Regions from separate parts of the Paenibacillus xinjiangensis genome, predicted to be linked through region 2. Evidence: predicted binding sites of a transcription regulator. Region 2 holds the regulator's gene; the other holds the start of a gene.

Region 1 (15,399 bases), on a different contig from region 2:
AGTTATTGCAGACCGGCTTGTGCTGTTCCGAACGTTCCTGCGTCATGATGCAGAGCGCCTCAGTCATCATATCTATAAGCTGGTGGAAAACTGGATGTTAAGAAAGAGGTGAAGGAACGATGTCATTTGCGGCGCAAACGAAAAAGGAACTGACGCTGATTGAAGCCGATTCCTGCTGTGAACGGGCTGAGCTGTCTGCCCTTATCCGGATGAATGGTTCTGTCAGCGTATCCAGCCGCAAAGTCGTACTGGACATCTCTACCGAAAATGCTGCTATTGCACGTCGAATCTATTCTTTGTTGAAAAAGCATTTCGAAGTGCACGTCGAGCTTCTCGTTCGCAAAAAAATGCGGCTTAAAAAAAACAATGTCTATATCGTTCGAATTCCTACGCAGGTTCAAGAAATATTGAGCGAGCTGCGTATCGTTTCGGAGGGGTTTGTTTTTAATTCGGGTATTGATAAGGATATAATCAAGAAGCCTTGCTGCAAACGATCTTATCTAAGAGGGGCTTTCCTTGCTGGGGGCTCTGTGAACAATCCCGAAGGATCGTCATATCATCTGGAAATTTCCTCGATGTATGAGGAGCACTGCGGCGCTCTGGTGACGCTTGCTAACAAGTTCGATCTGAATGCCAGATGTATTGAGCGCAAGAAAGGCTTCGTGTTCTATATCAAGGAAGGCGAGAAGATTATCGAGCTCTTGAACATTGTCGGAGCCCATCAGGCGCTGTTCAAGTTCGAGGATGTCCGAATAATGCGCGACATGCGAAACTCGGTTAATCGGATCGTCAATTGTGAAACAGCTAATCTCAATAAGACAATCGGTGCGGCTGTTCGGCAGATTGACAACATTAAGCTGCTGGAGAGAGAGATCGGTCTGGATAACCTGCCTGATAAGCTCAAGGAAGTTGCAGTTGTACGACTTCAGCATCCGGACATCAACCTCAAAGAGGTTGGAGAGATGCTCAAAGGAACGGTCAGCAAATCCGGTGTTAACCATCGATTGCGCAAAATTGATGAACTAGCTGAAAAATTACGAAATGGTTAAACTTTTTTCCTAGTGCAACCGATGTTATAATGATATAATAATGTACAAAAAGGCTTATTATATGGCAAATTTGCGGGTGTCGGTGATGTCCGCCTAGCGGATTCTCTCACTGGACGTTTAACGGAAGATAAGAAAGTATAGCGTATGTTCGTATATACAACGCTTATCTTTCTACGCGGAACGATTGCTTGCCGCCATAGCTTGACGGCAGCCGTTCACGCTTGATTGATTATGAAATAGGGGGTATGGTTTCCATGACAAGGCTTCCAGTTGTCGTTCGTCTCAAAACTGGTCTTCATGCAAGACCTGCAGCACTATTCGTTCAAGAAGCTAACAAATTCTCCTCCGAAGTATTTGTAGAGAAAGACGACAAGAAAGTGAATGCCAAATCGATTATGGGAATTATGAGCTTGGCGATTAGTTCCGGTACGGAAGTATTCATAAGTGCAGAAGGTTCGGACGCAGAACAGGCTGTAAACGCTTTAGTCGCACTGGTCAGCAAAGAAGAGCTGGAGAACCAATAGCAGCAGGATCAAGATAAGCGCTCGCAGCATTCCTAGTGGATGCTGCGAGCGCTTTTTTTGCGTATGCAGCATAGACAAACGAAGGGCCATCCTCACTTGGAGAATGGCCCTTCGTTTATTAGAATTATACTCTTTCGATGACTTTGTCCACGAGGCCGTACTCTCTTGCTTCTTCAGCGCTCATGAAGTAATCGCGATCCGTATCCTTCTCGATACGCTCGAGCGGTTGGCCGGAACGATCAGCCAGAATGCCGTTAAGCTTGTCGCGCATCTTCAGGATGCGGCGAGCGCGAATCTCAATATCGCTCGCTTGGCCTTCTGCGCCTCCAAGCGGCTGATGAATCATGACTTCACTGTTCGGAAGCGCGTAACGCTTGCCTTTGGCACCAGCTGTGAGCAGGAAAGCGCCCATGGAAGCCGCCATGCCGACACAGATCGTCGAGACATCCGGTTTGATGTATTGCATCGTATCATAAATGGCCATCCCGGCTGTAATCGATCCGCCTGGGCTGTTAATGTAGATAGAAATATCTTTCTCCGGATCATCTGCTGCCAAGAATAGCAGCTGGGCAATAATGGAGTTAGCTACGACGTCATTCACGCCAGATCCGAGGAAAATAATGCGATCCTTCAGAAGTCGGGAATAAATGTCATATGCGCGCTCTCCGCGATTGTTTTGCTCAATAACCATAGGAACGAAATTCATGTCCAACTTAAGTCCCCTCCTCGGAAAATAACAAATATAGTGTTGCCGTATTCATATAATAGCGGATAGTCAAACAAAAGTCAAAGATAGTCAAACTACCTATGTGGGAAAGGAATAGCCACCTGCTGATAAGGAAAGGCTGCTTGCTTCATAGATACAAAAAAACCGCCCTCTGCAGGGCGGTTAGGTTATATGTTGTAGGTGATAATAAAAATAGTGGCGCGCCCGCTAGGAATCGAACCTAGATCTCAGGCTCCGGAGGCCTACGTCATATCCATTGGACCACGGGCGCATATAAAAGGAACAGCGAGACTTAGTATATGCTATTCCGTCTGAAAAAGCAAGATCGGGTCCGTAAATAAATTTGAGAAAATGGTGACAGTAAGCGATTACAAGTCCAAATGTACTATTGCTATGTTAACTATTATTCGTTAAAATAAGGGTGGGACTTAAATTGATCATGCGGGACGGTAATAGTCCAGCGATCATATCCTTAAGCCGATGGAGTGAACATATAGAAGATGCGCCAGATTATTGAACTGCAGCAGCAGCTTCTCCCAGATTTGCTCGACGTGATGAGAAAGCGGTATTTGATTTTGCACCAGGTGATGCTCTCCGGTTTGATCGGCCGTCGTACATTAGCTACAACGCTATCGATGACTGAACGAGTACTGCGTGCCGAGACCGATTTTCTGAAATCGCAAGGCTTGCTTGAGATTCATACAGCGGGCATGCGGATAAGCGAGGCGGGCAAACGGCTACTGGAAGAATTGGAGCCCTTCTACAAAACGATATTTGGCTTATCTGAGCTTGAGGAGTTAATTAGAAGTGCATTCGGGCTCTCGCAGGTTGTCATTGTAGCCGGCGACTCGGAAAGCTCTTCCCATACCAAGCGTGAGCTGGGTAGAGCAGCCTGCCAAGTGCTCAGTAAAGTGATGAAGCAGGATGATGTGGTAGCGGTAACCGGTGGAACGACAATCGCTCAAGTTGCCAACTACCTAACAACAAATGCACCACTCAAGACGAATTGGTTCGTACCAGCAAGAGGCGGACTCGGAGAAAGTATGGATTATCAGGCCAATACGATAGCTTCAACAATGGCTAAGCGGACGGGTGCTAATTATCGGCTGCTCCATGTTCCGGATCATCTCGGGGATGAGGCCTATGCCTCACTGATGCAAGAGCCGAATATTCGCGAAATCGTAGAAGTCATTAGAAGGGCCCGAATCGTCGTTCATGGAATCGGGGACGCTAAAGTGATGGCGAGACGCAGAAGGCTCGAACCAGAGGTCATTGATGCAATCGCTGCTGAAGGAGCTTTAGCTGAAGCTTTCGGGTTTTATTTCGACCGAAGAGGCGAGGTTGTCCACAAAATGCAGACGGTAGGATTACGACTCGAGGATATTGTGAAGACTGAATGTGTTATAGGTGTTGCAGGGGGCAAGAGTAAGGCTGAGGCCATCGCCGCTGTAATGAGATTCAAGCACAATGATGTCCTCATAACCGATGAAGCAGCAGCACTTGAGATTGCAGCTATTATCGAGCAGCAGAGCTGAACATAAGCACGCTAAAAGAAGTGATCATGACGATTTGCGGCTTGCTCATGCGATAACCGTGAAACGTTTTGAAATATATAAAGCATTTAAAAACGCTTAGGAGGAAACAACAATGGTTAAAGTAGGTATTAATGGTTTCGGACGTATCGGCCGCAATGTTTTCCGCGCAGCACTTAACAACAAAGATGTACAAATCGTGGCAGTAAATGATCTTACAGATACTAGCACACTGGCACATCTTCTTAAATATGACACAACTCACGGTACTCTTGACGCTACAGTTGAAGCTAAAGAAGGCGCAATTATCGTTAACGGTCGTGAAATCAAAGTATTCGCAGAACGTAACCCAGAGAACCTTCCTTGGTCTTCTGTAGGCGCTGAAATCGTTGTTGAATCCACTGGTATTTTCACAGCGAAAGAAAAAGCTGAGCTTCACTTGAAAGGCGGCGCTAAGAAAGTTATTATCTCCGCTCCTGCTACTAACGAAGATATCACAATCGTTATCGGCGTTAACGAAGATAAATACGATGCAGCAGCTCACACTGTTATCTCTAACGCTTCTTGCACAACGAACTGTCTTGCTCCGTTTGCAAAAGTATTGAACGATAAATTCGGAATCGTTAAAGGTATGATGACTACTATTCACTCATACACAAATGACCAATCCGTACTTGATGTGCCGCACAAAGACTTGCGTCGTGCTCGCGCAGCTGCTGAGAACATCATTCCTTCTTCCACTGGCGCAGCAAAAGCTGTTTCCCTGGTTCTTCCTGAGCTTAAAGGCAAATTGAACGGTATGGCTATGCGTGTTCCTACACCTAACGTATCCGTAACTGACCTTGTAGCTGAACTGAAAGTTGACGTTACTGTTGAAGAAGTTAACGCAGCACTCAAAGAAGCTTCCGAAGGCGCACTTAAAGGCATCTTGAACTACAACGAATTGCCGCTTGTATCAAGCGACTACAACAGTGATCCTGCTTCTTCCACAATCGATGGTCTGTCGACTATGGTTGTTGAAGGCAACATGGTTAAAGTTATTTCTTGGTACGACAACGAGTGGGGCTACTCGAACCGTGTAGTTGACCTCGCTGCTTATATCGCTAGCAAAGGTCTGTAAGCTTAACAGCCTTTTCCCACAATTGCATGGAACGCTTCCGTCCCGGATCGGCCGAGAGGCTGATTCCGGGACACGCTCAAGTCTGCGGCGCTCCCGGGAGTTCCGCGAAACTTAGCGGAACCTTGTAGCCCGTGTGCTTACTTCAGCTGAAGCGAGTTCATGGGAGGGGCGTTTCTTCTTATAAGAGAAGGAACGCCTTTTTTTTGCTGATATTGACCTGCTGCAGCCAGACCGCTTAAAGCTTAAGGCTCGGCAATGAACGATGTACCTATAATCAGGGAGGCTATAACAAATGGCTAAACAAAGTGTTCGTGACGTAGAAGTAGCAGGCAAACGCGTATTTGTGCGCGTAGATTTTAACGTACCGCTCGAAGATGGTAAAATTACAGATGACAAGCGTATTCGTGAGACGCTTCCAACCATTAATTATCTGATTGAAAAAGGCGCTAAAGTTATTCTTGCCAGCCACCTTGGCCGTCCAAATGGAGAAGTAGTTGAAGAGCTTCGCCACACGGCTTCTGCAGCTCGTCTCTCTGAGCTTCTGGGCAAGCCTGTGACTAAAGCTAATGAGTCTATCGGCGAAGCTGTTAAAGCGCAAGTGAACGCATTAAACGAAGGCGATGTATTGCTGCTTGAGAACGTGCGCTTCCACGCTGGCGAAGAGAAGAATGATCCTGAGCTTGCAAAAGCATTCGCAGAGCTTGCTGATCTGTTCGTGAACGACGCTTTCGGTGCTGCTCACCGTGCTCATGCATCGACTGAAGGTATTGCTCACCACATCCCAGCTGTATCTGGCTTGCTGATGGAGAAAGAGCTGGACGTGCTTGGCAAAGCGCTTAACAACCCTGAGCGTCCATTCACAGCTATCGTTGGCGGCTCCAAAGTGAAAGACAAAATCGATGTTATCAACAAAATGATCGAAATCGCTGACAACATCATCATTGGCGGCGGCTTGTCGTATACGTTCTTCAAAGCACAAGGCCACGAAATCGGCAAATCCCTCGTTGACAACTCGAAGCTTGATCTTGCTCTTGAGTTCATCGAGAAAGCGAAATCTCTGGGTAAAAACTTCCTGATTCCAGTCGACATCGTTGTTGCGGATGATTTCAGCAAATCAGCTAACACTCGCATCGTTGACGTTGACGGCATCCCTGCTGATTGGGAAGGCATTGATATCGGACCGAAAACACGTGAAATCTATGCTGATGCAATCAAAAACTCCAAGCTTGTTGTATGGAACGGACCGATGGGCGTATTCGAAATCGAGCCATTCTCACACGGTACACAAGCTGTAGCTAAAGCATGTGCTGAGACTGCTGGTTACACAGTAATCGGCGGCGGCGACTCTGCAGCAGCAGCTGAGAAATTCGGCCTTGCTGATCAGATGAACCATATCTCAACTGGCGGCGGCGCTTCTCTGGAATTCATGGAAGGCAAAGCGCTTCCTGGCGTTGTTGCTCTTAACGATAAATAGAGTTCAAGCTTCACCAATTCTTTTTAGGAGGTTTACTACGATGAGCAGAAAACCAATTATCGCTGGCAACTGGAAAATGTTCAAAACGGTATCCGAAGCTGTATCCTTCTTCGCTGATATCAAAGGCGGAGCAGAGGTAGAGGGCGTAGAGAGCGTAATCTGTGCACCTTACACAACTCTTCCGGCTCTGGTTGAAGCAGCAAAAGGCACAACAATCGCGATTGGCGCGCAAAACGTGCATTTCGAGGACAACGGTGCATACACAGGTGAAATCAGCGGCGTAATGCTGAAGGATCTTGGTGTGAAATATGTTATTCTTGGACATTCGGAGCGCCGCGCATACTTCGCTGAGACGGATGAGATTGTCAACAAAAAAGCACATGCAGCATTCAAGCATGGCTTGACGCCGATTATCTGTGTAGGCGAGAAGCTTGAAGAGCGTGAAGCGAATGAAACGAAGGATGTTGTTAAAGTGCAGACGGAAGCCGCTTTCCAAGGTCTATCCGCAGCGCAAGCAGCAGAAGTCGTTATCGCTTACGAGCCAATCTGGGCAATCGGAACTGGCAAATCTTCGACTTCAGAGGATGCACAAGATGTTATCGGTTATATCCGCAGCGTAGTAGCAGGCTTGTATGATGCTGCAACAGCTGAAGCTGTACGCATTCAATACGGCGGCAGTGTTAAACCTAACAATGTAGCTGAGTATCTCGGTCAAACCGACATCGACGGCGCGCTTGTAGGCGGCGCTAGCTTGGAGCCGGCATCCTATATCGCTCTTGTCCAGGGGGCAAAGTAATATGTCCCGTAAACCTGTAGCTCTCATTATTCTTGACGGATTCGGTTTACGCGACGATGTAACGGGCAATGCCGTTGCACAAGCAAAGAAGCCAAATTATGATCGGTATTGGTCGACTTATCCGCATACGACGCTAACAGCGTCAGGCGAAGCTGTCGGCTTGCCTGAAGGGCAAATGGGCAACTCCGAAGTGGGCCATCTTAATATTGGCGCAGGACGGATTGTCTATCAAGATTTGACCCGCATCAGCAAATCAATTCGCGATGGCGAATTTTACGATAATGAAACCATTCTTGGTGCAGTGAATCATGCGAAGGCGAACAACAAGAAGCTTCACCTGTATGGCCTCTTGTCAGATGGCGGCGTTCATAGCCATATTGAGCATTTATTCGCTCTCCTCGATCTAGCTAAGAAGGAAGGTCTTACGGAAGTATACATTCACGCTTTTCTAGACGGCCGCGACGTGTCGCCAGATAGCGCGAAGGGATACCTGGAGAGACTGCAAGCGAAGATTGAAGAGGTTGGCGTAGGTCAAATAGCGACCGTTCAAGGACGTTATTACGCAATGGATCGTGACAAGCGCTGGGAACGGACTGAGAAATCATACCGCGCCATGGTTTATGGCGATGGCCCGCAATACACGGACCCAATCAAAGCGGTAGTTGAATCCTATGAGAAATCCGTTTATGATGAATTCGTTATGCCAACCGTTATCGTTGGCGCGGATGGCAAGCCTGTTGGTCTTGTGGAATCGGAAGATAGCGTCATCTTCTTCAACTTCCGTCCTGACCGTGCCATTCAGCTTGGACAAGTATTCACGAATGAGGATTTCCGCGGTTTCGACCGTGGCGAGACCGTTCCGAAAAACTTGTACTTTGTCTGCTTAACGCTATTCAGTGAAACAATTGGCGGCTTCGTAGCGTATTCACCTAAGAACCTGGACAACACGCTTGGTGAGGTTCTGGTACAGAATAACAAGAAGCAGCTGCGTATTGCTGAGACAGAGAAATATCCGCACGTAACGTTCTTCTTCAGCGGCGGCCGCGATGCCGAGCTTCCGGGTGAGACTCGCGTACTCATCCCTTCGCCGAAGGTCGCAACTTACGACCTGCAGCCAGAGATGAGCGCTTATGAAGTAGCAGCAGCAGCTGTTAGAGAGATCGAAGCGGACAAGCATGACGCAATCATTCTCAACTTCGCGAATCCCGATATGGTTGGTCACTCCGGTATGCTGGAGCCGACGATCAAAGCGGTTGAAGCAACGGATGAATGTCTGGGCAAAGTAGTAGAAGCGGTTCTTGCCAAAGGCGGAGCTTGCATTATTACAGCTGACCACGGCAATGCAGATATGGTATTCGACGAGAATGGCCGTCCTTTCACGGCACATACGACGAATCCGGTTCCATGTATCGTTACCGTAGCTGGCTCAGAGCTTCGCGAAGGCGGCATTCTTGCTGACTTAGCGCCTACAGTACTTGATCTGCTGGAGCTTGCTAAGCCGATAGAAATGACTGGCCTGTCCCTTCTTCAGAAGTAATAACAACAAATTCTAATTCCATTCAAATTAAAAGGAGTGTTACACACATGTCTATTATCGTTGACGTATATGCACGCGAAGTGCTTGATTCCCGCGGTAACCCAACTGTTGAAGTAGAAGTATCCCTAGAGTCCGGCGGCCAAGGTCGCGCTATCGTTCCATCCGGCGCATCCACTGGTGCTTATGAAGCTGTTGAGCTTCGCGACGGCGACAAAGGCCGTTACCTTGGCAAAGGCGTTCTGAAAGCCGTTGACAATGTTAACTCCATCATCGCTCCTGAAATCATCGGTCTGGATGCACTTGATCAAGTAGCAATCGACCGCAAAATGATCGAGCTTGACGGTACGCCTAACAAAGCAAAACTAGGCGCTAACGCTATTCTTGCTGTATCGATGGCTGTTGCTCGCGCTGCAGCTGACGCTCTGAACGTGCCTTTGTACACTTACCTTGGTGGATTCAATGCAAAAACGCTGCCAGTTCCAATGATGAACATCATCAATGGCGGCGAGCACGCTGACAACAACATCGACGTACAAGAGTTCATGGTTCTGCCAGTTGGCGCTGCTGACTTCAAAGAAGCTCTTCGCATCGGTGCTGAAATCTTCCATAACCTGAAATCGGTATTGAAAGATAAAGGCCTTAACACTGCAGTTGGCGACGAAGGCGGCTTCGCACCTAACCTTGGTTCGAACGAAGAGGCGATTACTACAATCATCTCCGCGATCGAGCTTGCTGGCTACAAACCAGGCGTTGACGTATTCCTCGGTATGGACGTTGCTTCCACTGAGTTCTACAAAGACGGCAAATACCACCTTGAAGGCGAAGGCAAATCGTTCACATCTGCTGAATTCGTTGACCTGCTCGCTTCATGGGTTGATAAATACCCAATCATCACAATCGAAGACGGCTGCTCCGAAGATGACTGGGAAGGTTGGAAATTGCTTACTGACAAACTCGGCGGCAAAGTACAACTCGTTGGTGATGACCTGTTCGTAACGAACACTGAGCGTCTGTCTGATGGTATCGAAAAAGGTGTAGGTAACTCGATCCTGGTTAAAGTTAACCAAATCGGTACCCTGACTGAAACATTCGATGCAATCGAAATGGCTAAACGCGCTGGTTACACAGCGGTTATCTCCCACCGTTCCGGTGAGAGCGAAGACAGCACAATTGCTGACATCGCTGTTGCTACGAATGCTGGTCAGATCAAAACAGGCGCACCGTCCCGTACGGACCGCGTTGCGAAGTACAACCAATTGCTTCGCATTGAAGACCAACTGTCTTCAACTGCTCAATATGCAGGCAAATCCGCATTCTACAACCTTAAAAACTTCAAATAAGCATTGCGCTTGAATCAGGAACGGTCCTCTAATTGGAGGGCCGTTCTTTTTTATGCTCTGGAGGTATTATGGTGTCCCTCACTTTATCTTTGAAAATTACAATATTTTGTTTATTTTGTATATGACGAAACATTTTGATACACGTTATAATCTTGCTCAGGAAAGGAGGTATTTCCAGAAAATAATGTAAGCGCTTTACTGTCATGCCAAATATATTTTGGAGGGGAATGTAATAAATGAGCAGAAAACTCATAAGAGTCGTCTCGATCTTTCTTGCTGCAGCTTTGCTTATTCCGTCAGGCTGGCTTGCACCGACCGCGGAAGCAGCAACTTCAGAAACTACCATAATTTATCATGAAACCTTTGAGAGCGGCAATGGAGCTGCAGCGCAATCAGGAGGCGCCAGCTTAACTCCGGTAACCGGCAAAGTTTTTGACGGCAATGCTGACGGAGCAGCTTTGTACGTAAGCAACAGAGCGAACAACTGGGACGCTGTTGATTTTGAATTTGCCAATATCGGGCTGGAGAACGGCAAAACCTACACGGTAACGGTAACAGGATATGTTGACGCTGATGTGGCTGTTCCTACTGGTGCACAAGCTTTTCTTCAAACGGTAGATAGCTACAGCTGGTTGGCAGGTACAGATTTTGTACACGGAAGTGCTTTTACATTAACGAAAGAGTTTACGGTGGATACCAGCCATGATACGAGCCTCCGTGTTCAATCCAACGATGATGGGAAAGCGGTTCCATTCTATATCGGGGACGTATTGATTACTGAACAGGTAATTACGGACGGTGAAGAGGAGGAAGAGACAAGACCGCCAGCTTTAGACTTCAACACAATCACGTTTGAAGACCAAACGGCAGGCGGATTTACAGGCAGGGCAGGCACTGAAACGCTGACCGTAACCAATGAAGCAAATTATACCGACAACGGTTCATACGCTTTAAAAGTAGAGGGCAGATCGTCAACATGGCATGGGCCGTCATTGCGTATGGAGACATATGTTGACGAGGGCTACGAATATAAAATTTCAGCTTGGATCAAGCTGATTTCACCTGCAAGCTCCCAGCTCCAGCTGTCCACGCAGATTGGCGATGGAGGCAGCGCCAGTTATGTTGCGCTTGCTCCAAAAACAATCAGCACAAGCGATGGCTGGGTTCAATTCGAGGGAACCTATCGTTATAACAATGTAAGCAGTGAATACTTGACGATTCATGTGGAAAGCTCCAGCAACAGTACGGCATCTTTCTATATTGACGATATCAGCCTTACAAGCACAAGCACCGGTCCGATATCCATACAGGAAGATCTCACGCCGATTAAAGACGCTTATCAGTCCGATTTCCTGATCGGTAACGCGATATCCGCAGAAGATCTGTCAGGCGTCCGGCTTGACCTTCTGAAGATGCACCACAATGTCGCCACAGCGGGAAATGCTATGAAGCCGGATGCGATGCAGCCTACGAAGGGCAACTATACCTTTACCGCGGCAGATGCGATGGTCGATAAAGTTCTGGATGAAGGAATGCAGATGCACGGCCATGTGCTCGTATGGCATCAGCAATCGCCTGAGTGGATGAATACGTTGGACGGCACACCCTTGGGACGGGAAGAAGCTCTGGTCAACTTGAGGACTCATATTCAAACGGTTATGGAGCATTTCGGCAACAGGGTGATTTCGTGGGACGTCGTCAACGAGGCGATGAACGACAACCCTTCGAACCCGATAGATTGGGAAGCTGCACTGCGGAAATCCCCTTGGTATAATGCCATCGGTCCGGATTACGTAGAGCAAGCGTTTTTGGCAGCAAAAGAAGTGCTGGACTTGCATCCTGAATGGGATGTCAAGCTGTATTACAACGATTACAACGAAGACAATCAGAATAAAGCGCAAGCTATTTACAGTATGGTTAAAGAATTCAATGACAGGTACGCGCTGACACACCCCGGAAAACTCCTCGTCGACGGTATCGGGATGCAAGCGCACTACGGTGTCAACACGAACCCGGAAAATGTTAAAAAGTCCTTAGAGAAGTTTATTTCCTTAGGTGTGGAAGTAAGCATAACAGAGCTTGACATTCAGGCTGGAAGCAACTACGAGCTTTCTGAGGAGCTTGCTGATGCGCAGGGCTATCTGTACGCACAGCTTTTTGATCTATTCAGAGCACACGCTGCGAATATAGCACGCGTTACCTTCTGGGGAATGGATGACAATACGAGCTGGAGAGCCTCTTCTAATCCGTTGTTGTTTGATAAGAGCCTGCAGGCCAAGCCTGCTTATTATGGCGTTATCGACCCGGATACCTTCATGGAAGAGCATGTACCCGAGTACGAGGAAGCTAACCAGGCGACTGCCGCATTCGCAACGCCTGTAATCGACGGAATGATTGACGCGGTTTGGAGCCAAACGTCTGAAATGCCAATTAACAAGTATCAGCTGGCTTGGCAAGGAGCAAGTGGAGTCGCTAAAGCGCTTTGGGATAATGAAAACCTGTATTTGCTGATTCAGGTCAGCGATGCGCAGCTTGATAAAACAAACGTGAACGCGTGGGAACAAGATTCCGTCGAAATTTTCGTGGACGAGAACAACGGGAAAACGACGTACTATGAGGCTGATGACGGACAGTATAGAATAAACTTTGACAACGAGACTTCGTTCAGTCCGTCAAGCATTGCGAGTGGGTTCAATTCGGCAACTATCGTTTCTGGAACCAACTATACCGTTGAAGTGCAGATTCCATTGAAAACAATCACGCCGGGCAATAACACGAAGCTAGGTTTTGACGTACAGATTAATGACGCGAAAGATGGCGCTCGTCAAAGCGTTGCTGCATGGAACGATACGACCGGCAACGGATATATGGACACATCGGTTTACGGTGTGCTGACTCTTTCTGACGTGTCTTCTGAGCTTCCTTCTGACGCATCTCTTAGCTCTCTGGAACTGAGCGGAATTACACTTGAGACAGTGACGGGCAGCGTATACGATTATACAGCTACAGTGCCATATTCCGTTACAGCTACCTCCGCTACTTATGGAACATCGGATAGCGAAGCGACGGCTGTACTGAAGTATAACGGAGAACCAACTAGCAATCCGATTTCTCTGAGTGTTGGGAGCAATAATAAGATTAGCGTAGAAGTTACTGCCCAAGATAACAGTGTACAAGTGTATAACATCATCGTTACGCGTCTTGCACAACAAACAGGCGGCAGTACAAGTCCTACTCCAACCCCAACTCCTGAATCCGAGGTAGAGCCAACACCAACTGTTTTCTCGGATAAAATAAACTATTCAGCATTCCTGACTAACTTGAAGCAGCAAATAGCCAATATGCAAGCGGGTTCCTCTGTGCTAACGGATATTGCAAGCCATTGGGCCAATACGAATATTTTATTGTCCGAACAGCTTGGATGGGTATCCGGATATAACGATGGCAGCTTCCAGCCGAACGGCAGCATCACGCGCGCTGAATTTGCAGCAATAATAGCAAAAGTATTTAATCTACAGTCATCTAGTGATTGGGCTGGCTTCTCCGATACAGATAGCCACTGGGCTAAACAAGCGATTAGCGCCCTTGCATCAAGTGGTGTCATTAATGGCTATGAGAATGGTACATTCCGTCCGGATTCAACCATTACACGTGCTGAGATTATTGCTATCATAAGCAGGTTAGCTGTGCTGGATGGAAATAATAGCACGGATACCACTTCATTCACCGACGTTGAGGGCTCTTGGAACGCCGAGCAGATTGAAGCAGCTTATAAGGCAGGTATCGTGCAAGGCCGTACGACCAATCAATTTGCTCCGAATGCCTCTTCGACGAGGTCAGAAGCGCTTACTCTGATACTGAGAACTCTTGAGCTTGATCCTGCTATCAAAGCCTTGCTGGACAAAGCAAGAACAGCGTTGTAATTCATTCAAGCTGGTTGAGGGCAAGCCTGCCATTGATCATAGTCTAGAGCTTGATGTAAAAAACCGACCATTAATCCCAGTTTTTTTGGGATGAGGGTCGGTTTTTATTAGCTAGGCAGGGCTGCTCATCGATCTTATGGGTATATATTCCTATTATTTACAAATAATCCATTTCTCTATGACACGGACATAACAGTTGCTCTATATGCTTGTCTCAAGAGTGATTATGAACAATGAGGAGTGGAGAAGGTTGAACAAGTCGATCGATCGCAAAACATTTCTTTCCTATTTGGGTACAGGTGCTGCTGCGCTTGCAACAGCTTCGGCTGGACTCGGAGTATTGAATGGCAAGGCATCTGCGATGTCAGCTACAGCTGATCATTTGTTTGGCTTCAGCACGAATAGAGTAAGTGGCTACTTTGAGCCGATTGCACCTTCCAAGGAAGATAAGCTTCTATTGCCGCCAACCTTCAAATATGACGTCGTAGCTGCATTCGATGATGTCATTAATGAAGCAGGGGAGAAGTTCGGTTCAGGCTGTGATTATAATGCGTTCTTCCCGCTGAATGGCTCGAATGTGCGTGGACTGCTCGTCAATAATCATGAGTATACGACGATTTTTTCTATTGGACCTATTAAGGATGGCAAGCTGACAGCTGAACAAAACCATAATAATCTGTATTACCAGGGTATGTCCGTCATTGAGGTCTACCGTGATGAGAAGGGCACTTGGAAAATGGATACGACATCGAAGCATGCTCGGCGAATTAACGGCTATACCAAGTTTGAGCTCACAGGCCCGGCCAAAGGCGGAACAGCCGTTGGCGGTGCAACAAGTGCTGTAGGAACGTTCGCGAACTGCTCTGGAGGAGTAACGCTGTGGAATACGGTGTTATCCTGCGAGGAGAATTTCGCTGAGACGGCGGCAGCGGCCAAGCTTCCTGATACGCATTATGGATGGGTAGTTGAGATCGATCCTTTCGATAAGTCCTATTTGAAAAAGCACACTGCGCTTGGCCGCTTCAATCATGAGAATACAGCGATGGGGCTGGCTGCTGATGGCCGCGTTGTTGTATACATGGGAGATGACAAGAAAGACGCATGCGTATATAAATTCGTGAGCAAAGGCAAATACGACAAGCTCAAGGGCCGTGCGAACTCTGCCTTGCTGGAGGATGGCACGTTGTATGTCGCTAACCTGAAGAGCGGCAAGTGGCTTCCTATGACGATAGCAGAGGTGACTAAAGCCGTTAAAGACAAGCCTGAGCTGCAAAAGAAATTTAAAACGCAAGGTGATGTCGTAACGTTCTGTCAGGAAGCCGCCATGCTAGTGGGGGGTACGCCTACCGACCGTCCAGAGGATATTGAAATTTCACC
Region 2 (15,399 bases):
GACGACATCATCGCCGATTTCACAGGTTTCCCCAATGACAACGCCCATCCCATGGTCGATAAATAAACGCTCACCAATAGTGGCCCCCGGATGAATCTCAATTCCTGTCATGAAACGGCTAGCCTGCGATATTATACGCGCTACCGTATACCATCTGTTACGGTAAAAGAAATGTGCCGTCCGATGAGCCCATATCGCATGTAAGCCGGAATACGTGAAGATCACTTCGAAGCGACTGCGAGCCGCTGGATCATTCTCGAACACCGCATTAATATCTGATTGATAATGGCGGAACATGGATTTTCTCCTCTCCAGCTTCACTAATGCGATCTCCTTACGCTTAGTGACTCCAACAACCGGCGGTTCTTCTTGCACGACGAGACATTATTGAAAAATGATCAACATAAAAAGCCTCTGCAGCATGAGATGCTGCAGAGGCGGGCGTGTAACGTCGCGGTTCCACTCTGCTTGGACTGCCTTACATTACTATCGCGCCGCCCTAAGCTAACTGCCTTGCGGCTCGTAAGCTTGAACTGGCTGCCGATCCGGCTGTCCGTCTTCATGCCCTTAACGCAGGCTGACGTTGCTGCCTACCCCGATCCTCGCCATCCTCCGCTGTAACGGTAGGTACGGTATGGCTATAGATACGGCTCAGAAGCAAAGCTCCCAGGTGCATATTTCCGTCCCCCGCACTAGACAACTCACAGCCTACATCCTACGGCCCTGCATGAGCAAAGCGTTGCATGGATGATGATTGTCCTCTCTGTAAATCCAGCAGAACGTACTTCTCCTGTTCATGGCTTTTCTTTTCATCGAATTGTTATTGGTAGTACCAGTATAACGAATACCCAAATAGGTGACAAGGGAATTGTGCCTATACTATTGACCTAGACGTCCGCGCAGTCTGCTCATCACTTTATCTTTGCCTAACAGAGCAATGGATTGATTAAGATCAGGGCCATGCGTTTGTCCCGTGAGTGCTGCACGAATTGGCATAAAGAGCTGCTTGCCCTTGAAGCCGGTTTCCTTTTGTACGGCTTTAATGTTTTCTTTAATGCCATCTACCGCCAGCGGCTCATCGCCGCCCGCTTCTACCAGAGCTAAGAACGCGGAGAGCACTACAGGCACTTGCTCTTCAGCCAGCACAGCCGCAGCTTCCTCCTCATCTTCCACGTTGTCACGGAAGAAGAGCTCGGTTAGTGGTACAATCTCAGACGCAGAGCGCAGCTTGTCTTGATACAGGGCAACAAGATCGCTTACCCAAGCGCGGCCTGCTGCATCAAGCTCCTCAGACGTGCGTCCGGCTTTCTGCAGATGCGGCAAGCATAGATCAACCAGTCGTGGCAGCTCTGTTTTCTTAATATATTCATTGTTCATCCAGCTCAGCTTCTGCGTATCGAATACGGCAGGGCTCTTGCTTAGGCGATCTGCATTGAACACTTGTACAAGCTCTTCACGCGTGAACATCTCCTGCTCACCCTCCGGAGACCAGCCAAGGAGTGCAATGAAGTTGAACAAGGCTTCCGGCAAATACCCTAGGCCATCGTATTGCTCGATGAACTGGATAATGGACTCGTCACGCTTGCTCAGCTTCTTGCGGCTCTCATTCACGATAAGAGTCATATGGCCGAACTTCGGCGCCTGCCACCCGAATGCTTCATAGATCATCAGTTGACGCGGTGTATTCGATATATGATCCTCACCACGCAGCACGTGGCTGATCTTCATCAGGTAGTCATCCAGGACAACCGCGAAGTTGTACGTTGGAATGCCGTCTTTCTTTACAATAACGAAATCGCCCATCTCCACCGTATCGAAGCTGATGGAGCCTTTGACAATATCATCGAACGCATAAGTCTTCCCCTCAGGTACACGGAAGCGAATGCTAGGCACACGTCCCTCCGCTTCGAACGACTGACGCTGCTCCTCCGTCAGATCACGATGACGTCCCGAATAGCGTGGCGTCTCACCGCGTGCGGTCTGTTCTTCCCGCTCCTGCTCAAGCTCCTCCTGCGTGCAATAGCAGCGGTAAGCAAGCCCGCGGTCAAGCAGATCCTGCCAATATTCACGGTAAATATCCAGACGCTCCGTCTGACGGTAGGGACCGTAGCCTCCTCCGATATCAACGCTCTCGTCCCAATCGATTCCGAGCCATTTCAGATAAGTAAGCTGGCTTTCTTCACCGCCGGCAACGTTGCGCTTCACATCGGTATCCTCGATACGAACGATAAATTTGCCGCCATGATGGCGAGCGAACAAATAATTGAATAAGGCCGTTCTTGCATTGCCGATATGTAAATGGCCAGTCGGTGATGGCGCATACCGAACGCGGACTTCTTGTGTCATTGTATTAACCCCTTCCGTATCATCCAAGCATATGTACAAATCGTTTTATTTTAATGAAAATCATAGCACATTCTTTATTAAGCAAACAACAGACTGCGCAGCAATTCCCTCTCCTCTTCCGGTGAAGCCTAGCTGCTCCGTCGTCGTCGCCTTCACGTTCACCTGCGACACCTCTGCATGCAGAGCACGAGCGATAACCTCGGACATTTGCGAAATGTAAGGCAGCATCTTCGGACGCTGAGCGATAATTGTAGAGTCAATATTCCCCAGCTTGTAGCCGCGTTCTTCTACCATTGCCCATACCTCTTCCAGCAGCTTCAAGCTGTCCGCATCCTTGAACGCAGCATCTGTATCGGGAAAATGCTTGCCGATATCGCCTAACCCAAGCGCACCCAGTATAGCATCCGTTATCGCATGCAGCAGAACATCCGCATCGGAATGTCCTAGCAGGCCTTTCTCATATGGAATCTTTACGCCGCCAATAATACACGGTCTGCCCTCCACAAGCTGATGCACATCGAAGCCTTGTCCCACTCTAATCATTTCAATTCTTCCCCTTTCTCCTGCTTCCAAGCAAAAATTCCGCCCATGGCAAATCATCTGGCGTTGTAATCTTTATATTGGTGTAATCCCCTTCTGCTATTGCCACAGCAGCACCCATACGCTCTACGACCATCGCATCATCCGTGCCTAGAAACTGCTCAGCCTCGGCACTCTCATGCGCAGTAACCAGCAGCTCACGACGAAAAGCCTGCGGCGTTTGTATCGCCCACAAGCTTCGACGGTCCGGTGTTGCCACGATCAGACCTGCATCGTCTACCTGTTTAATCGTATCCTTGACCGGTACCGCAAGAACAGCAGCCCCCACTTGCTTCGCTGTGACACAGCAAGCACGAATCGCTTCCGGTGTTACGAGAGGCCGTACCCCATCGTGAACCATGACCCATTCAATGGCTGGCGACAGCGCCTTAATTCCTGCATGTACCGAATGCTGGCGCTCTCCGCCTCCGGCAACGACAGCCGTCACTTTATTCAGGCTATATTCTTGAACAAGCTGGCTGCAGCGCTCCACATCATCCGCACCTACGACAAGCGCTATATCCGCAATATTGTCCAACGATTGAAACAGCTCCAGCGTATGGACGATGATTGGCTTACCTTGAAGAGGCAAATATTGTTTACTTTCTTTCGTTCCCATACGCGAACCGCGTCCGGCTGCGACGACAACGACTCCCCATTGTGATTTCATGACTATGCCCGCCTACCTTCATACTGATTCCCAAGAAGAAACGGCTTCGCCGTCCTCTGCAGGAGGACGGCACCCGTTACTCGTAGAAATAGAAGACTATGTATTGTATCGAATACCATTCAACATATAGTCTTATATTTTGAAATAAGCATGCTAGTCAATTATTCGAATCGATCATAGCAGCTAGTTACTCCTACTATAACCTTTTACTGAGCTTTTTCCAACAGCTTCGGCTTGGCGAATATCATTCTGCCGGCAGATGTCTGCAGGACGCTGGTCACCAGCACCTCCATTGTCGTACCGATATACTCGCGTCCACCTTCCACAACAATCATCGTGCCATCATCGAGATAAGCGACCCCTTGACCATGTTCTTTGCCGTCCTTGATAACTTGTACGATAATTTCTTCTCCAGGCAGCACGACCGGCTTAACTGCATTCGCCAGATCATTAATATTAAGAACAGATACTCCTTGCAGCTCGCATACCTTATTAAGATTGAAATCATTGGTGACGACCTTGCCCTTGAGCGCTTTCGCCAGCTTCACAAGCTTGCTGTCTACCTCGCTGATTTCTTCGAAATCACCTTCATAAATAAGCACCCGTACATCAAGCTCTTTCTGAATTTTGTTCAAAATATCGAGCCCCCGACGTCCGCGGTTGCGCTTCAGCAAATCCGACGAGTCCGCAATGTGCTGCAGCTCTTCCAGTACGAATTCTGGAATGACGAGCGTGCCTTCAATAAATCCTGTTTTGCAAATATCTGCAATTCGACCATCGATAATCACACTGGTATCCAGAATTTTATGTTCTTCGAAGCCGCTTGTCTCATCCGGTATAGCAGGCGCCTTCCGCTGTTCAAGCATGTGGGCTGTCGCTGCAGCCAGCTCTTCTTTTTTGTGCCAAGCGATTCTAAGCCCCAAATAACCAAACAACAACGACATCACTGCCGGCAGTAGAATACCGGGACCTCTAAGCTCCGATACAGCCGGATATAGCAGTACTGACAACAGCAATCCAAGAAACAAGCCGCCGATCCCTGCAAATAAATCCTTTATTGGCATTTCTGCGGTATGCTCTGCCCCTTTTTGCATGAAACGAATGAGCTGCTTCGCTACCATCGTAGCTGCAACCACACCGCATACGGCGCCAATTGCCACATACATGTAATAAGAGCCTGAACGCTGCAGCATTCCGAGTGACGGTTCTGACCAGATTCCCGCTCCGCTCGTCATACTATGCACTTCAGCACCAGCCATTCCACCGAACAGCATACCAATGATTTGAATAAAACGTCTTACCATATCTTCCACCTCCATTACAATTATGTTCCAATTTTGGACACGCTAACCGTCATGGTGAATGATTTTTAATTTTGAAAAGAACAACCGATAGGCTTATAATGGAAAAGGAGATAACTTCTGAATGAGCTGATGAAAAGAGGTGGTACCGATGAGCGCTCCAACGTTGGATCAATTCCAGCAGCAAGTATCTGAATTGCTGCTCAGGCATCGAAGCTTACTAGATGTGATGTCTAAATTTGGCCAGTCCGGAGCATCTGTTAATCGGGCGATATCCAAAGCCGTCACAGATTGCGGCTGTATCGAACTTAATGCTCGCAAGCAGCAATACTCGGATGAACTCAATCTCGAAAATGCAAAATCCACGCTTCAAAGCCATCTATCCGGTCAGGTATGTGAATCTTGCCGGGATGTGATGAAGGCGGAGCTGGGACGCAACTTGTTCTACATGACCGCGATGTGCAATCTACTCGACATTCAACTAGATGAGGTTATTGCTGACGAATACGACAAATGCTCAACGCTTGGATTATTCAACTTAACCTGAAGTCAAAAAAAACCGCTCGATTCATTCCACAGTGGAATGGATCGGGCGGTTTTCTTATTGCCTTGCTGTCCTAACAGTCGATCAAGCTGGTGTCTCCGACTGCACATTATCATCAGGCAGGTCAGAGTTTTTGCCGCGGCGTTTGCGAATTCGCTTCTTCACACGGCGATCAACGTTTTTTTTTAACCCATACAGCGCATACAAGAGCAACGGTACAAAAATAATTTTGGACAGCTGATTCGGGAATAGGATTCCTAGCAGTACGGCTAATGCCACAACTCCAGGAATCATCCAAATCGCGCCTTTAGAGATACCGATTTTTTTGAAATTCGGATATTTAATCGTACTAACCATTAACAGGGATAGCACCAACGTGCTCGCGAGCAATACGGAGACTACAATATCTCCCTGGAACAATGCAAGGGTAGCAAGCACTCCGCCAGCTGCAGGAATCGGCAGCCCGATGAAATAACCAGGTTTACCCGCTACAACGTTGAAGCGTGCAAGCCTCAAAGCACCACAAATCGGGAATAAAGCTGTAATACTATAAGCAATCGTCGGATTCAAATCTTGAAAGGCAACAACATACATAATAAAGGCCGGCGCTACACCGAACGAAATCACATCTGATAAGGAATCGAGCTCTTTCCCGAACTCGCTTTGCACATTCAATGCACGCGCTACTCGCCCGTCAACACCGTCAAGAAGCATAGCGATAATAACCATCATCGCTGCCAGTTCAGGCTTTTCATTGAAAACTAAAATAATGGCGACTATTCCGAGGAATAAGTTCCCCACCGTGAGAAGGCTCGGTATCGACTTTGTAATCATCTATTCCACCTCTTCTCTACTATACCCTAAAACCGATTACTAATGTATGATCATACTGCTGTACACATTCCATCCATTGTATGAGATTTAAATTTGTCTGTCAATGAACATCTGCTCTTGAATACGCTTTAGCCCATCCTTGATAGCCCTTGCACGCACCTCGCCAATGCCATCGACCTCGTCCAGTTCCTCAATCGTAGCCATCAGAATATGTGGCAGACGACCGAACCGCTCAATCAGATTATTCATAATAATGAGCGGCAGACGAGGAATTTTGTTCAGCAATCGGTAGCCGCGCGGCGATACTGATTCCTCAGCCATAGCCCCCGTATGAGGATAGCCAAGCAATCGGATAATCGGCGGCGCATCGAGCAGCTCATCGGAGCTCAGCTTCTTGAGACTAACACGAAGCTCTCTGATTCTGTCATCCCCATTATCCTTCGCATAATCCTTAAGTAAATACCAAGCATCCTCATCTACGCCGTTAACCAGCTCTTCCATCTGCATGGCAATCAGTCGGCCTTCTGTACCCAGCTCCGTCACATAACGCTTGATCTCCATCTTCACGCGGAGCACCATCTCCAGGCGCTGCACGACATGAGCAACCTCCTGCAGAGTTACCAGCTCCTCGAACTCAAGAGCAGACAGGTTCGTCAACGATTGGCTTAGAACGACCTTGTATTTCTCCAGCGTCTGTATCGCTTGGTTCGCCTTGGTCAGAATGACGCCCATTTCCTTCAGGGAGTAGCGCAGGTTCCCTTGGTATAAGGTAATGATATTCCGTCGCTGTGATATCGATACGACCAGCTTGCCAGTCTGCTTAGCAACACGCTCTGCCGTCCTATGGCGAATACCGGTCTCTATGGAAGGAATCGAGCTGTTCGGAATAAGCTGGGTGTTGGCATATAGAATGCGCCGCATATCCTCGCTCAGAATAATGCCGCCATCCATCTTGGCCAATTCATATAAGTAGTTCGGTGAAAAATCACAATTAATTGAGAACCCGCCATCGACGACTTCCATCACTTCCGGACTGTAGCCTACCACGATTAAAGCGCCCGTTTTGGCCCGAAGCACATTCTCGAGCCCTTCACGGAACGGGGTACCGGGTGCTACTAGCTGCAATAATTGATTCATAATTTCTAGCTGACTTTGTTCCTTCATCATTTGCCCCCTATCCAAGTGCTGCCGAAAGTGCCTCTGTTACCGTACTGACGCCGATAATCTCAATGCCCTCAGGCGGTTTCCAGCCCTTCAAGCTCTTCTCTGGCATGATAACCCGTTTGAATCCTAGCTTCTCTGCTTCCTTGACTCTCTGCTCTGCACGGGACACAGCTCTAACTTCTCCCGTCAAGCCAACCTCGCCAAAAATAACATCGTATGGCCTTGTCGGGGCATCACGAAAGCTCGATGCTAACGAGACGGCCGCAGCTAAGTCGACCGCCGGCTCATCCAGCTTAATGCCTCCAGCCACATTCAAGTACGCGTCTTGATTCTGCAGTACCATGCCAATCCGCTTCTCTAATACGGCGATAATGAGTGCCATACGGTGATGGTCGATGCCAGTAGACATCCGTCTTGGAGAAGGGAAATTCGTCTGTGCGACTAGAGCCTGCAGCTCCACAAGAACCGGCCGTGTACCTTCCATGCTTGCTACTACCGTCGATCCAGACACACCCAGCGGTCGCTCGGACAAGAATAGCTCGGAGGGGTTAGCTACTTCTCGCAGACCTTGCTCACCCATCTCGAATATTCCGATCTCATCCGTTGAACCGAACCTGTTCTTGACCGCTCTAAGCAGGCGATAGGTATGATGACGCTCTCCTTCGAAATAAAGTACGCAGTCCACCATATGCTCGAGCAAGCGCGGACCAGCTATTGCCCCTTCTTTGGTCACGTGTCCGACCAGCACGGTAGCAATTCCTTTGATCTTAGCAACTCGCATGAAATGAGCGGTACATTCCCTTACCTGCGCAACACTGCCAGGTGCTGACTGCACATTCGGATCATACACGGTCTGAATCGAATCGATAACTAGAAAATCTGGCTGAAGATTCTCAATGGCATCGTTAATCTGCTCCATGTTCGTCTCACAAAACACATATAGCATTTCACTGAGTGCTCCGAGTCTATCCGCACGCAGACGTGTCTGCCGAACAGACTCCTCCCCGGAAACATACAAGACCTTCAAGCCTTTAGACGCAAGCGCATGTGAGGTTTGAAGCAGCAGCGTAGACTTTCCGATACCAGGATCTCCCCCGACAAGAATTAGAGAGCCGGGGACAACTCCGCCCCCAAGCACGCGATTAAGCTCCAGAAGCCGCGTTTCGATGCGCGGTTCCTGCCCGCTTTCTATATGTATGATGGATTGTGGTTTTTCTTTCGTCTGAGTCTGAACCGAGCGAAGACCAATCCCTTGCGTCTTCACAACCGTCTCCTTCTCTTCCACCATGGAATTCCAAGCGTGGCATCCAGGGCATTTACCGAGCCATTTTGGCGACTCATTCCCACATTCTGTACAAACAAACTTCAGTTTTATTTTTGCCATGCCAAGCTCCTTTTAACAACACTATCATTCAAAGTTTACCATTTAATTCTGATCGTATAAACCCTTTCTTCATTTATAAAGCAGAAAGATCCCTGTCATCCATTGTTGGATGAAGGGACTCCTCCTAAACGCCTAAGCTTTTAAGCTTGATTAATCAGTGATTTGGATACCAATACTTTATGTGTCGTTAGCTGAGATCCCAGCATGATTCGCTCCCCTTCAGCATTAGCCTCTGTCTGATTATGATCCTTGGCTGCTGACTTGCTGCGATGTGCATGCGCTTGTCGGAAGGAATCACTGTTCACCCATCCCTCGAATGAAGCCTTATCATTCCAAGTCGTACATACCTTCAGCTCATCATGCTCCGTAAGGCCTTCTGTTAGAAGAACCTCCATGCGAATGAAGCCACGCGACTCTTCTATCCCCTTAGTGGCCTTGAACTTCTCAGCAACCGACTCCCCATGACCCTTTTTGACTTTGATGGTATTGGTTACAACGATCATATTTAACATCCTCCTAGGCAAACTAACTATTACCGTTATTGAAGGCTTTGCAAGTACGCATAGACACCGCGTGCTTCTTCTCCGCCCATTTTGGCATGAACAATAAGAGGAATACCATGTGGACCCCTTGCATGAATACGAGATGGATCATCACTAATGATGGCATGAACGATACCTAGCTTGCCCAGCATAGCCGCCGTGAACAAATCCATGCTCGCACCTTGCTCGATCAAATAGAGTACAATATCCCGACGCCCAACATGAGCTGCTGCGCTAAGCGCACTCTCCCAGTCACCGTCTCCCCAATCACAGACCGCGTGAAGCAGTCCTTGCTCTTCCTGCAACATTCGCTTCACCATATCCAGATCCATGTGTGCGGCTCTTACGAATTGCTTCACTAGCTCGCTTGGCAAAGGCTTGACTGCAGCCCAACCATCGGGTTGTATACGTAGCATGGGCAATACCTCATCTCGGGTTTATTAGTGACACTACTTATTAACGACGTTTATATAAAAGCTACATCTGACTTATCTGTTGATTTGTATAGTTTCAATAGATGCAGTATATACGATAATGATTCTCATTGTCAATATAGCTATAGTCTTATTGTCTCCTTAATGCAACTGATCCCCTGTACATAAAAAAGGAGAATGCCCTCCTATTAGAAGGCATTCTCCTCTATTTTATTTCGTTGCTGGCTCTTCTGATGCAGGCACCACTTCATTGCCTGTGGTTTTGGTAACGGTCAAACCACCGTCTTTTTCATCAATCGTCAGCGTATCGCCTTTTTGAATATTACCCATCAGCAGCTCCTCGGATAACCGATCCTCAATATGCTTCTGAATAGCCCGGCGCAGTGGACGAGCTCCATACTGCGGATCGAAACCTTCTTTGGCTAGGAACGCCTTGGCTGTATCGGTCAATACGAAGTCGACCTCTTGCTCCTTCAGACGTTTGCGCAGATCTTCGGACATAAGTGTCACGATTTGCGAGATATGCTCTTGCTCCAAAGAGTGGAACACGATCGTCTCGTCGATCCGGTTCAGGAACTCTGGACGGAAGCTCTTCTTAAGCTCGCCGAGCACTTTGTCTTTCATTTGTGTAAACTCACGACCCGCATCTTGTACGGCTGTAAAGCCTAATGACGAGTTGCGTTTAATCTGATCCGCACCTACATTAGAAGTCATAATGATGAGCGTATTGCGGAAATCGACTACGCGGCCCTTGGAATCGGTCAGACGGCCGTCCTCCAGCACTTGAAGCAGGATGTTGAACACTTCAGGATGCGCCTTCTCAATCTCATCCAGCAATACTACGGAATAAGGCTTACGGCGAACCTTCTCGGTCAATTGACCGCCTTCTTCATAGCCAACATAGCCCGGAGGCGCTCCAACTAGTCGTGAGGTCGAATGCTTCTCCATATACTCGGACATATCGATGCGGATAACCGCATTCTCATCACCGAATACAGCTTCAGCCAATGCTCTTGCAAGCTCTGTCTTACCGACACCTGTTGGGCCTAAGAAGATAAAGGATCCCATCGGACGCTTCGGATCCTTAAGTCCTGCACGTGCACGGCGCATCGCCTTGGACACTGCTTTGACCGCTTCTTCTTGACCGATTATCCGACCATGAAGAATAGATTCCATTTTGAGCAAGCGCTCCGTCTCTTCCTCAGCCAGCTTGCTTACTGGAATTCCAGTCCAGCTAGCCACTACCTGAGCAATATCTTCCGGAGTCACTTCCGAATCGGTACGTCCTTGTTTTTCTTTCCATTGGTTTTTCGTAACATCAAGCTCTTCACGGATTTTTTGCTCCGTGTCACGAAGAGCAGCTGCTTTCTCGAACTCTTGACTCTGAACAGCAGCGTCCTTCTCCTTGCGGATATCCTCCAGACGGTTCTCCAGCTGTTTCAGGTTAGGCGGTACGGTGTACGAGTTAAGACGTACCTTAGAGCCAGCCTCATCGATAAGATCAATCGCTTTGTCCGGCAGGAAGCGATCCGTAATATAACGGTCAGACAGCTTCACTGCTTGAATGATTGCTTCATCTGTGATTTTGACACGGTGATGCGCCTCATAACGATCACGCAAGCCATATAGGATCTGAACGGCTTCATCTGGAGAAGGCTGATCAACCGTGATTGGCTGGAATCGACGCTCCAGTGCAGCATCCTTCTCGATATACTTACGGTACTCATCAAGCGTTGTAGCGCCAATGCACTGCAGCTCACCACGTGCAAGCGCGGGTTTCAATATATTAGAAGCATCGATTGCCCCTTCGGCTCCACCTGCTCCGATTAGCGTATGAAGCTCATCGATGAACAGAATGATGTTGCCGGCTTGGCGAATCTCATCCATAATTTTTTTGAGTCGATCCTCGAACTCACCGCGGTATTTGGTGCCGGCTACAACCGAGCCCATATCGAGCGTCATGACACGTTTGTCACGAAGAGTTTCTGGAATTTCATTCTCAATGATTTTTTGAGCAAGTCCTTCGGCAATAGCTGTCTTACCGACACCAGGTTCACCGATCAGTACCGGGTTGTTCTTCGTCCGGCGGCTGAGCACTTGAATTACACGCTCAATTTCTTTGCTGCGACCGATAACCGGATCAAGATTGCCCTCTTTGGCGAAAGCCGTTAGATCTCTTGCTAGGCCGTCTAGCGTCGGTGTGCTTACATTAGAAGGAGCACCGTGATTGCTGGATACTGCTTCACTGCTGCCTAACAGCTGTAAGACTTGCTGACGTGCTTTATTAAGGCTAATGCCGAGATTATTAAGTACTCTTGCTGCAACGCCTTCCCCTTCACGAATCAGACCAAGTAGAATATGCTCTGTTCCAACGTAAGTGTGTCCAAGCTTTCTTGCTTCGTCCATAGACAGCTCAATCACTTTTTTGGCACGCGGCGTGTAGGCAATGTTCGTCGGCTGTTCTTGTCCCCGGCCGATTAAAGCTTCCACTTCATCTTGAATTTTCTCAAGACCAAGTCCAAGACCGATCAAAGCCTTAGCTGCAATACCTTCCCCTTCACGTATCAGACCGAGCAAAATATGCTCTGTTCCGATATTGTTATGCCCTAGACGTACCGCTTCCTCCTGTGCTAACGCCAGCACCTTCTGTGCCCGCTCAGTGAATCGTCCAAACATCATGTTCACGCACCCCCATGCTCGGTTTGACTCCGCAATTGATTGCGGATTAATTCAGCCCTTCGATAATCCCGCTGCTCCGAATTCATTTGTTCATTGAATATCTGCTGCAGGAACCCAGGCTGTGTCATTACAATTAATTCATTCATCACCTGTGGTGATACATCATCCAGTAAGCCTAGATCGACGCCAAGCCTTAAATCAGACAACCGCTGTGCAGATTCCTTGGAATCCATAACCGCTGCATAAGCGAGAATACCATAAGACCGCTTCACCCTGTCTTCAATTCGCAAGCGCGAATCAGACATCAGCCTTACTCTTGCTGCCTTCTCATGCTCAATGATTTGCTTGACTACACCGTATAAATTGTCGATAATTTCATTCTCTGATTGTCCCAGCGTAATCTGATTCGATATCTGGAACAAGTTACCTAATGCTTCGCTGCCTTCCCCATATAATCCTCTAACAGCCAAGCCAACTTGTGTAACCGCTGATAGAATTCGATTAATCTGGTTCGTAAGCACAAGCGCTGGCAAATGCATCATGACGGATGCCCTAATGCCAGTGCCTACATTCGTAGGACAGGTCGTTAAGTATCCTCTTCGCTCATCGAACGCATAGTTTACTTCCGCTTCGAATATGTCATCGATTCGGTTAGCAAGCTCCCAAGCCTCTTTTATCTGGAATCCCGGATATAAGCATTGGATGCGCAGATGATCCTCTTCATTAATCATGATGCTCACAGCTTCATTATCACTCAGAATAACAGCACCGCCACGCGACTCATTAGCTAAATTCGGACTAATTAAATGCTTCTCCACTAAAACGCGTCGTTCAAGCTGGTTGAGCTCCGACAAGATGATGGTGTCGAACTTACCAATCGGCTCCAGCTTATCTGAATTGCCGATTGCTGTTAGCTGTTCCATCACTTCAAGCGATTGTTCGCCAGTAGCCAACATTGGGAATGGCAGATGACGCAAGTTCCGAGCGATTCGTATCCGACTGCTGATTACGATTTCGGAATCTGGTCCATCACCCTTCATCCAATCGCTTAACGGTTGCTGTGAGAAACGACGTTTCGTCAAGAGGAACCCTCCTTCAATCGGCCTTACAGGTCTACTATTTTACGCTCCAGCTCACGAATTCGATCCCGAATGTGAGCTGCGCTCTCAAATTCTTCTTGTTCAATACGGCTCTGCAAATCCCTGCGCAATTGATCAATTTCACGTTTGTACTGTATTTGTCCACCGCAGCGTGTAGGAATTTTGCCGATATGAACTGTATTACCATGTACCCGTTTCAGCAACGGATCTAACCGTTCTCCAAACTGACGGTAGCATGAGCTGCAGCCAAACCGCCCTATCTTACTGAATTGTGCATAAGTTAATCCACACTCTTCACAGCGTATCGTTTCCTGCGCTTTGCTTCCTTTCGTCCCGGCTGCTCCTGATGGGTCAAAATCGAGAAGGCCCGACAAGAGGCTGTGAATAGAGAATCCGTTAAAAGCTCCTGGAATCCCTTCACCGCGTTCCCTTGCACAAGATTCACAGATGTGAAATTCGGTTTTCTCACCGTTAACGATTTTGGTAAAATGAAGCGTCGCCGGCTTATTGCCGCATTCTTGGCAAATCAAGCCGAATCCCCTCCTTCCTCTACATACAGTTGCGTGTTCAGCTGTTATTTGACTAACAGTGAAATCAGCATGGACCGTAAGATACGCGCTCTTATTTCGTCACGTAATGGCAGCATAACTGCAATCGTATCCCGATCAACTGCTGCCCGAAGCAGATTAGCCTCGCGTTTCGTTATAAGAATCGCCTCTTCAAGCTGATAAATCAGTCCCTCTGCGACACTTTGTTCGACACAATCACCAATCGTTTGATGGATGTGGAATTGAATCGTCTTAAGCGCCGGCAAGTCCACCCGTTGAATACGTATATAGCCTCCGCCTCCGCGCTTACTTTCAACCATGTATCCTTTCTCCAGTGTGAACCGGGTACTAATGACATAATTGATCTGCGACGGTACACACGAGAACTTATCCGCCAATTCATTGCGCTGTATCTCTACAGTGCCATCCGGGCTATCCTGCAGCATCTGCTTCAAATACTGCTCGATGAGATCAGAAATGTTTCGCATATCACCAACCTCCCTGTGCTGCATGGAGCGTGTTGATGCATTATACTATGCGGCCCCAACTGACTTTGACTTTCTTTGACTTTAATCTTATTATACGCAAAATTTAATAAAGGTCAAGTGATGGAATTTCAATTTTCTGACGATTGTACACTGTTAAGGAGCAGCTATCTGTATTACCTATCATGGTGTGGAAAACCGTTATTTATACACAGCCGTCCTAATCATTCTTTTACTTTGTACCGAATTTATGAACAGCTGTGCATAAGTGTGTTAAGCGATTGTTCATTTCATTAACAGAGTTATGAACAGAGTGGGGATAAGAAGGATATGATATAGAAGGAAATCAGAAAGAAACAACCCATTTGCATCCGATTGTAGGGATAAGTGGTCTCTATTGGAGGAAAAGTGATGTGACCAAAAGTTATTCACATGTGGATAGCGGCAATCCACATCCTATTAACCCTCTGGAAGGATATATCGTTCAACTTATTCACTGTGTATAGTGAAAGTGAACCGTTAATTATAACGAACAATGTGGATTAGTGGATAACAAGTGTACCTTTTCTACTATTAGAGGTTATACTCTGAGCTGCAAGGATAGCTGTGATGATCAGGGGGTCTATCCAATTGGATGGACAGATAATTCAGAAGGGTTGTACAACGAGATCTTGCAATTCATAGATCAGGTTCGATGACAGGCTCCCATAAATAACAAAAAACCTGCCGCATTAATGCGACAGGCTTCTCGTGCTTGGCGACGTCCTACTCTCCCAGGACCCTGCGGTC

The links. The regulator CtsR, encoded in region 2, represses protease genes until heat stress. The targets are predictions, from matches to a motif close to ATGGTCAATAAAGGTCAAACA.
Region 1: the regulator CtsR is predicted to act here: its motif matches at 2,356-2,376, upstream of clpP (ATP-dependent Clp endopeptidase proteolytic subunit ClpP).

The regions. Positions count from the first base shown of each region.
Region 1 covers NZ_JCAALS010000029.1:45,663-61,061, reverse strand. The annotation lists gene AC6ESP_RS23940 (gluconeogenesis factor YvcK family protein) at 1-112, shown strand, start outside; gene whiA (DNA-binding protein WhiA) at 120-1,049, shown strand; gene AC6ESP_RS23930 (HPr family phosphocarrier protein) at 1,304-1,573, shown strand; gene clpP (ATP-dependent Clp endopeptidase proteolytic subunit ClpP) at 1,698-2,279, opposite strand; tRNA gene AC6ESP_RS23920 (tRNA-Arg) at 2,497-2,571, opposite strand; gene AC6ESP_RS23915 (sugar-binding transcriptional regulator) at 2,801-3,835, shown strand; gene gap (type I glyceraldehyde-3-phosphate dehydrogenase) at 3,948-4,952, shown strand; gene AC6ESP_RS23905 (phosphoglycerate kinase) at 5,245-6,426, shown strand; gene tpiA (triose-phosphate isomerase) at 6,467-7,222, shown strand; gene gpmI (2,3-bisphosphoglycerate-independent phosphoglycerate mutase) at 7,224-8,759, shown strand; gene eno (phosphopyruvate hydratase) at 8,807-10,099, shown strand; gene AC6ESP_RS23885 (endo-1,4-beta-xylanase) at 10,336-14,022, shown strand; gene AC6ESP_RS23880 (PhoX family protein) at 14,273-15,399, shown strand, end outside.
Region 2 covers NZ_JCAALS010000035.1:50,992-66,390, forward strand. The annotation lists gene cysE (serine O-acetyltransferase) at 1-321, opposite strand, end outside; gene AC6ESP_RS26210 (hypothetical protein) at 388-621, shown strand; gene gltX (glutamate--tRNA ligase) at 880-2,346, opposite strand; gene ispF (2-C-methyl-D-erythritol 2,4-cyclodiphosphate synthase) at 2,407-2,889, opposite strand; gene ispD (2-C-methyl-D-erythritol 4-phosphate cytidylyltransferase) at 2,891-3,595, opposite strand; gene AC6ESP_RS26230 (PIN/TRAM domain-containing protein) at 3,802-4,899, opposite strand; gene AC6ESP_RS26235 (nucleoside triphosphate pyrophosphohydrolase family protein) at 5,048-5,443, shown strand; gene pssA (CDP-diacylglycerol--serine O-phosphatidyltransferase) at 5,525-6,274, opposite strand; gene disA (DNA integrity scanning diadenylate cyclase DisA) at 6,362-7,438, opposite strand; gene radA (DNA repair protein RadA) at 7,449-8,822, opposite strand; gene AC6ESP_RS26255 (antibiotic biosynthesis monooxygenase) at 8,963-9,325, opposite strand; gene AC6ESP_RS26260 (ankyrin repeat domain-containing protein) at 9,361-9,780, opposite strand; gene clpC (ATP-dependent protease ATP-binding subunit ClpC) at 10,009-12,477, opposite strand; gene mcsB (protein-arginine kinase McsB) at 12,480-13,559, opposite strand; gene mcsA (protein-arginine kinase activator protein McsA) at 13,583-14,107, opposite strand; gene AC6ESP_RS26280 (CtsR family transcriptional regulator) at 14,152-14,613, opposite strand; partial or broken rRNA gene rrf (5S ribosomal RNA) at 15,363-15,399, opposite strand, start outside.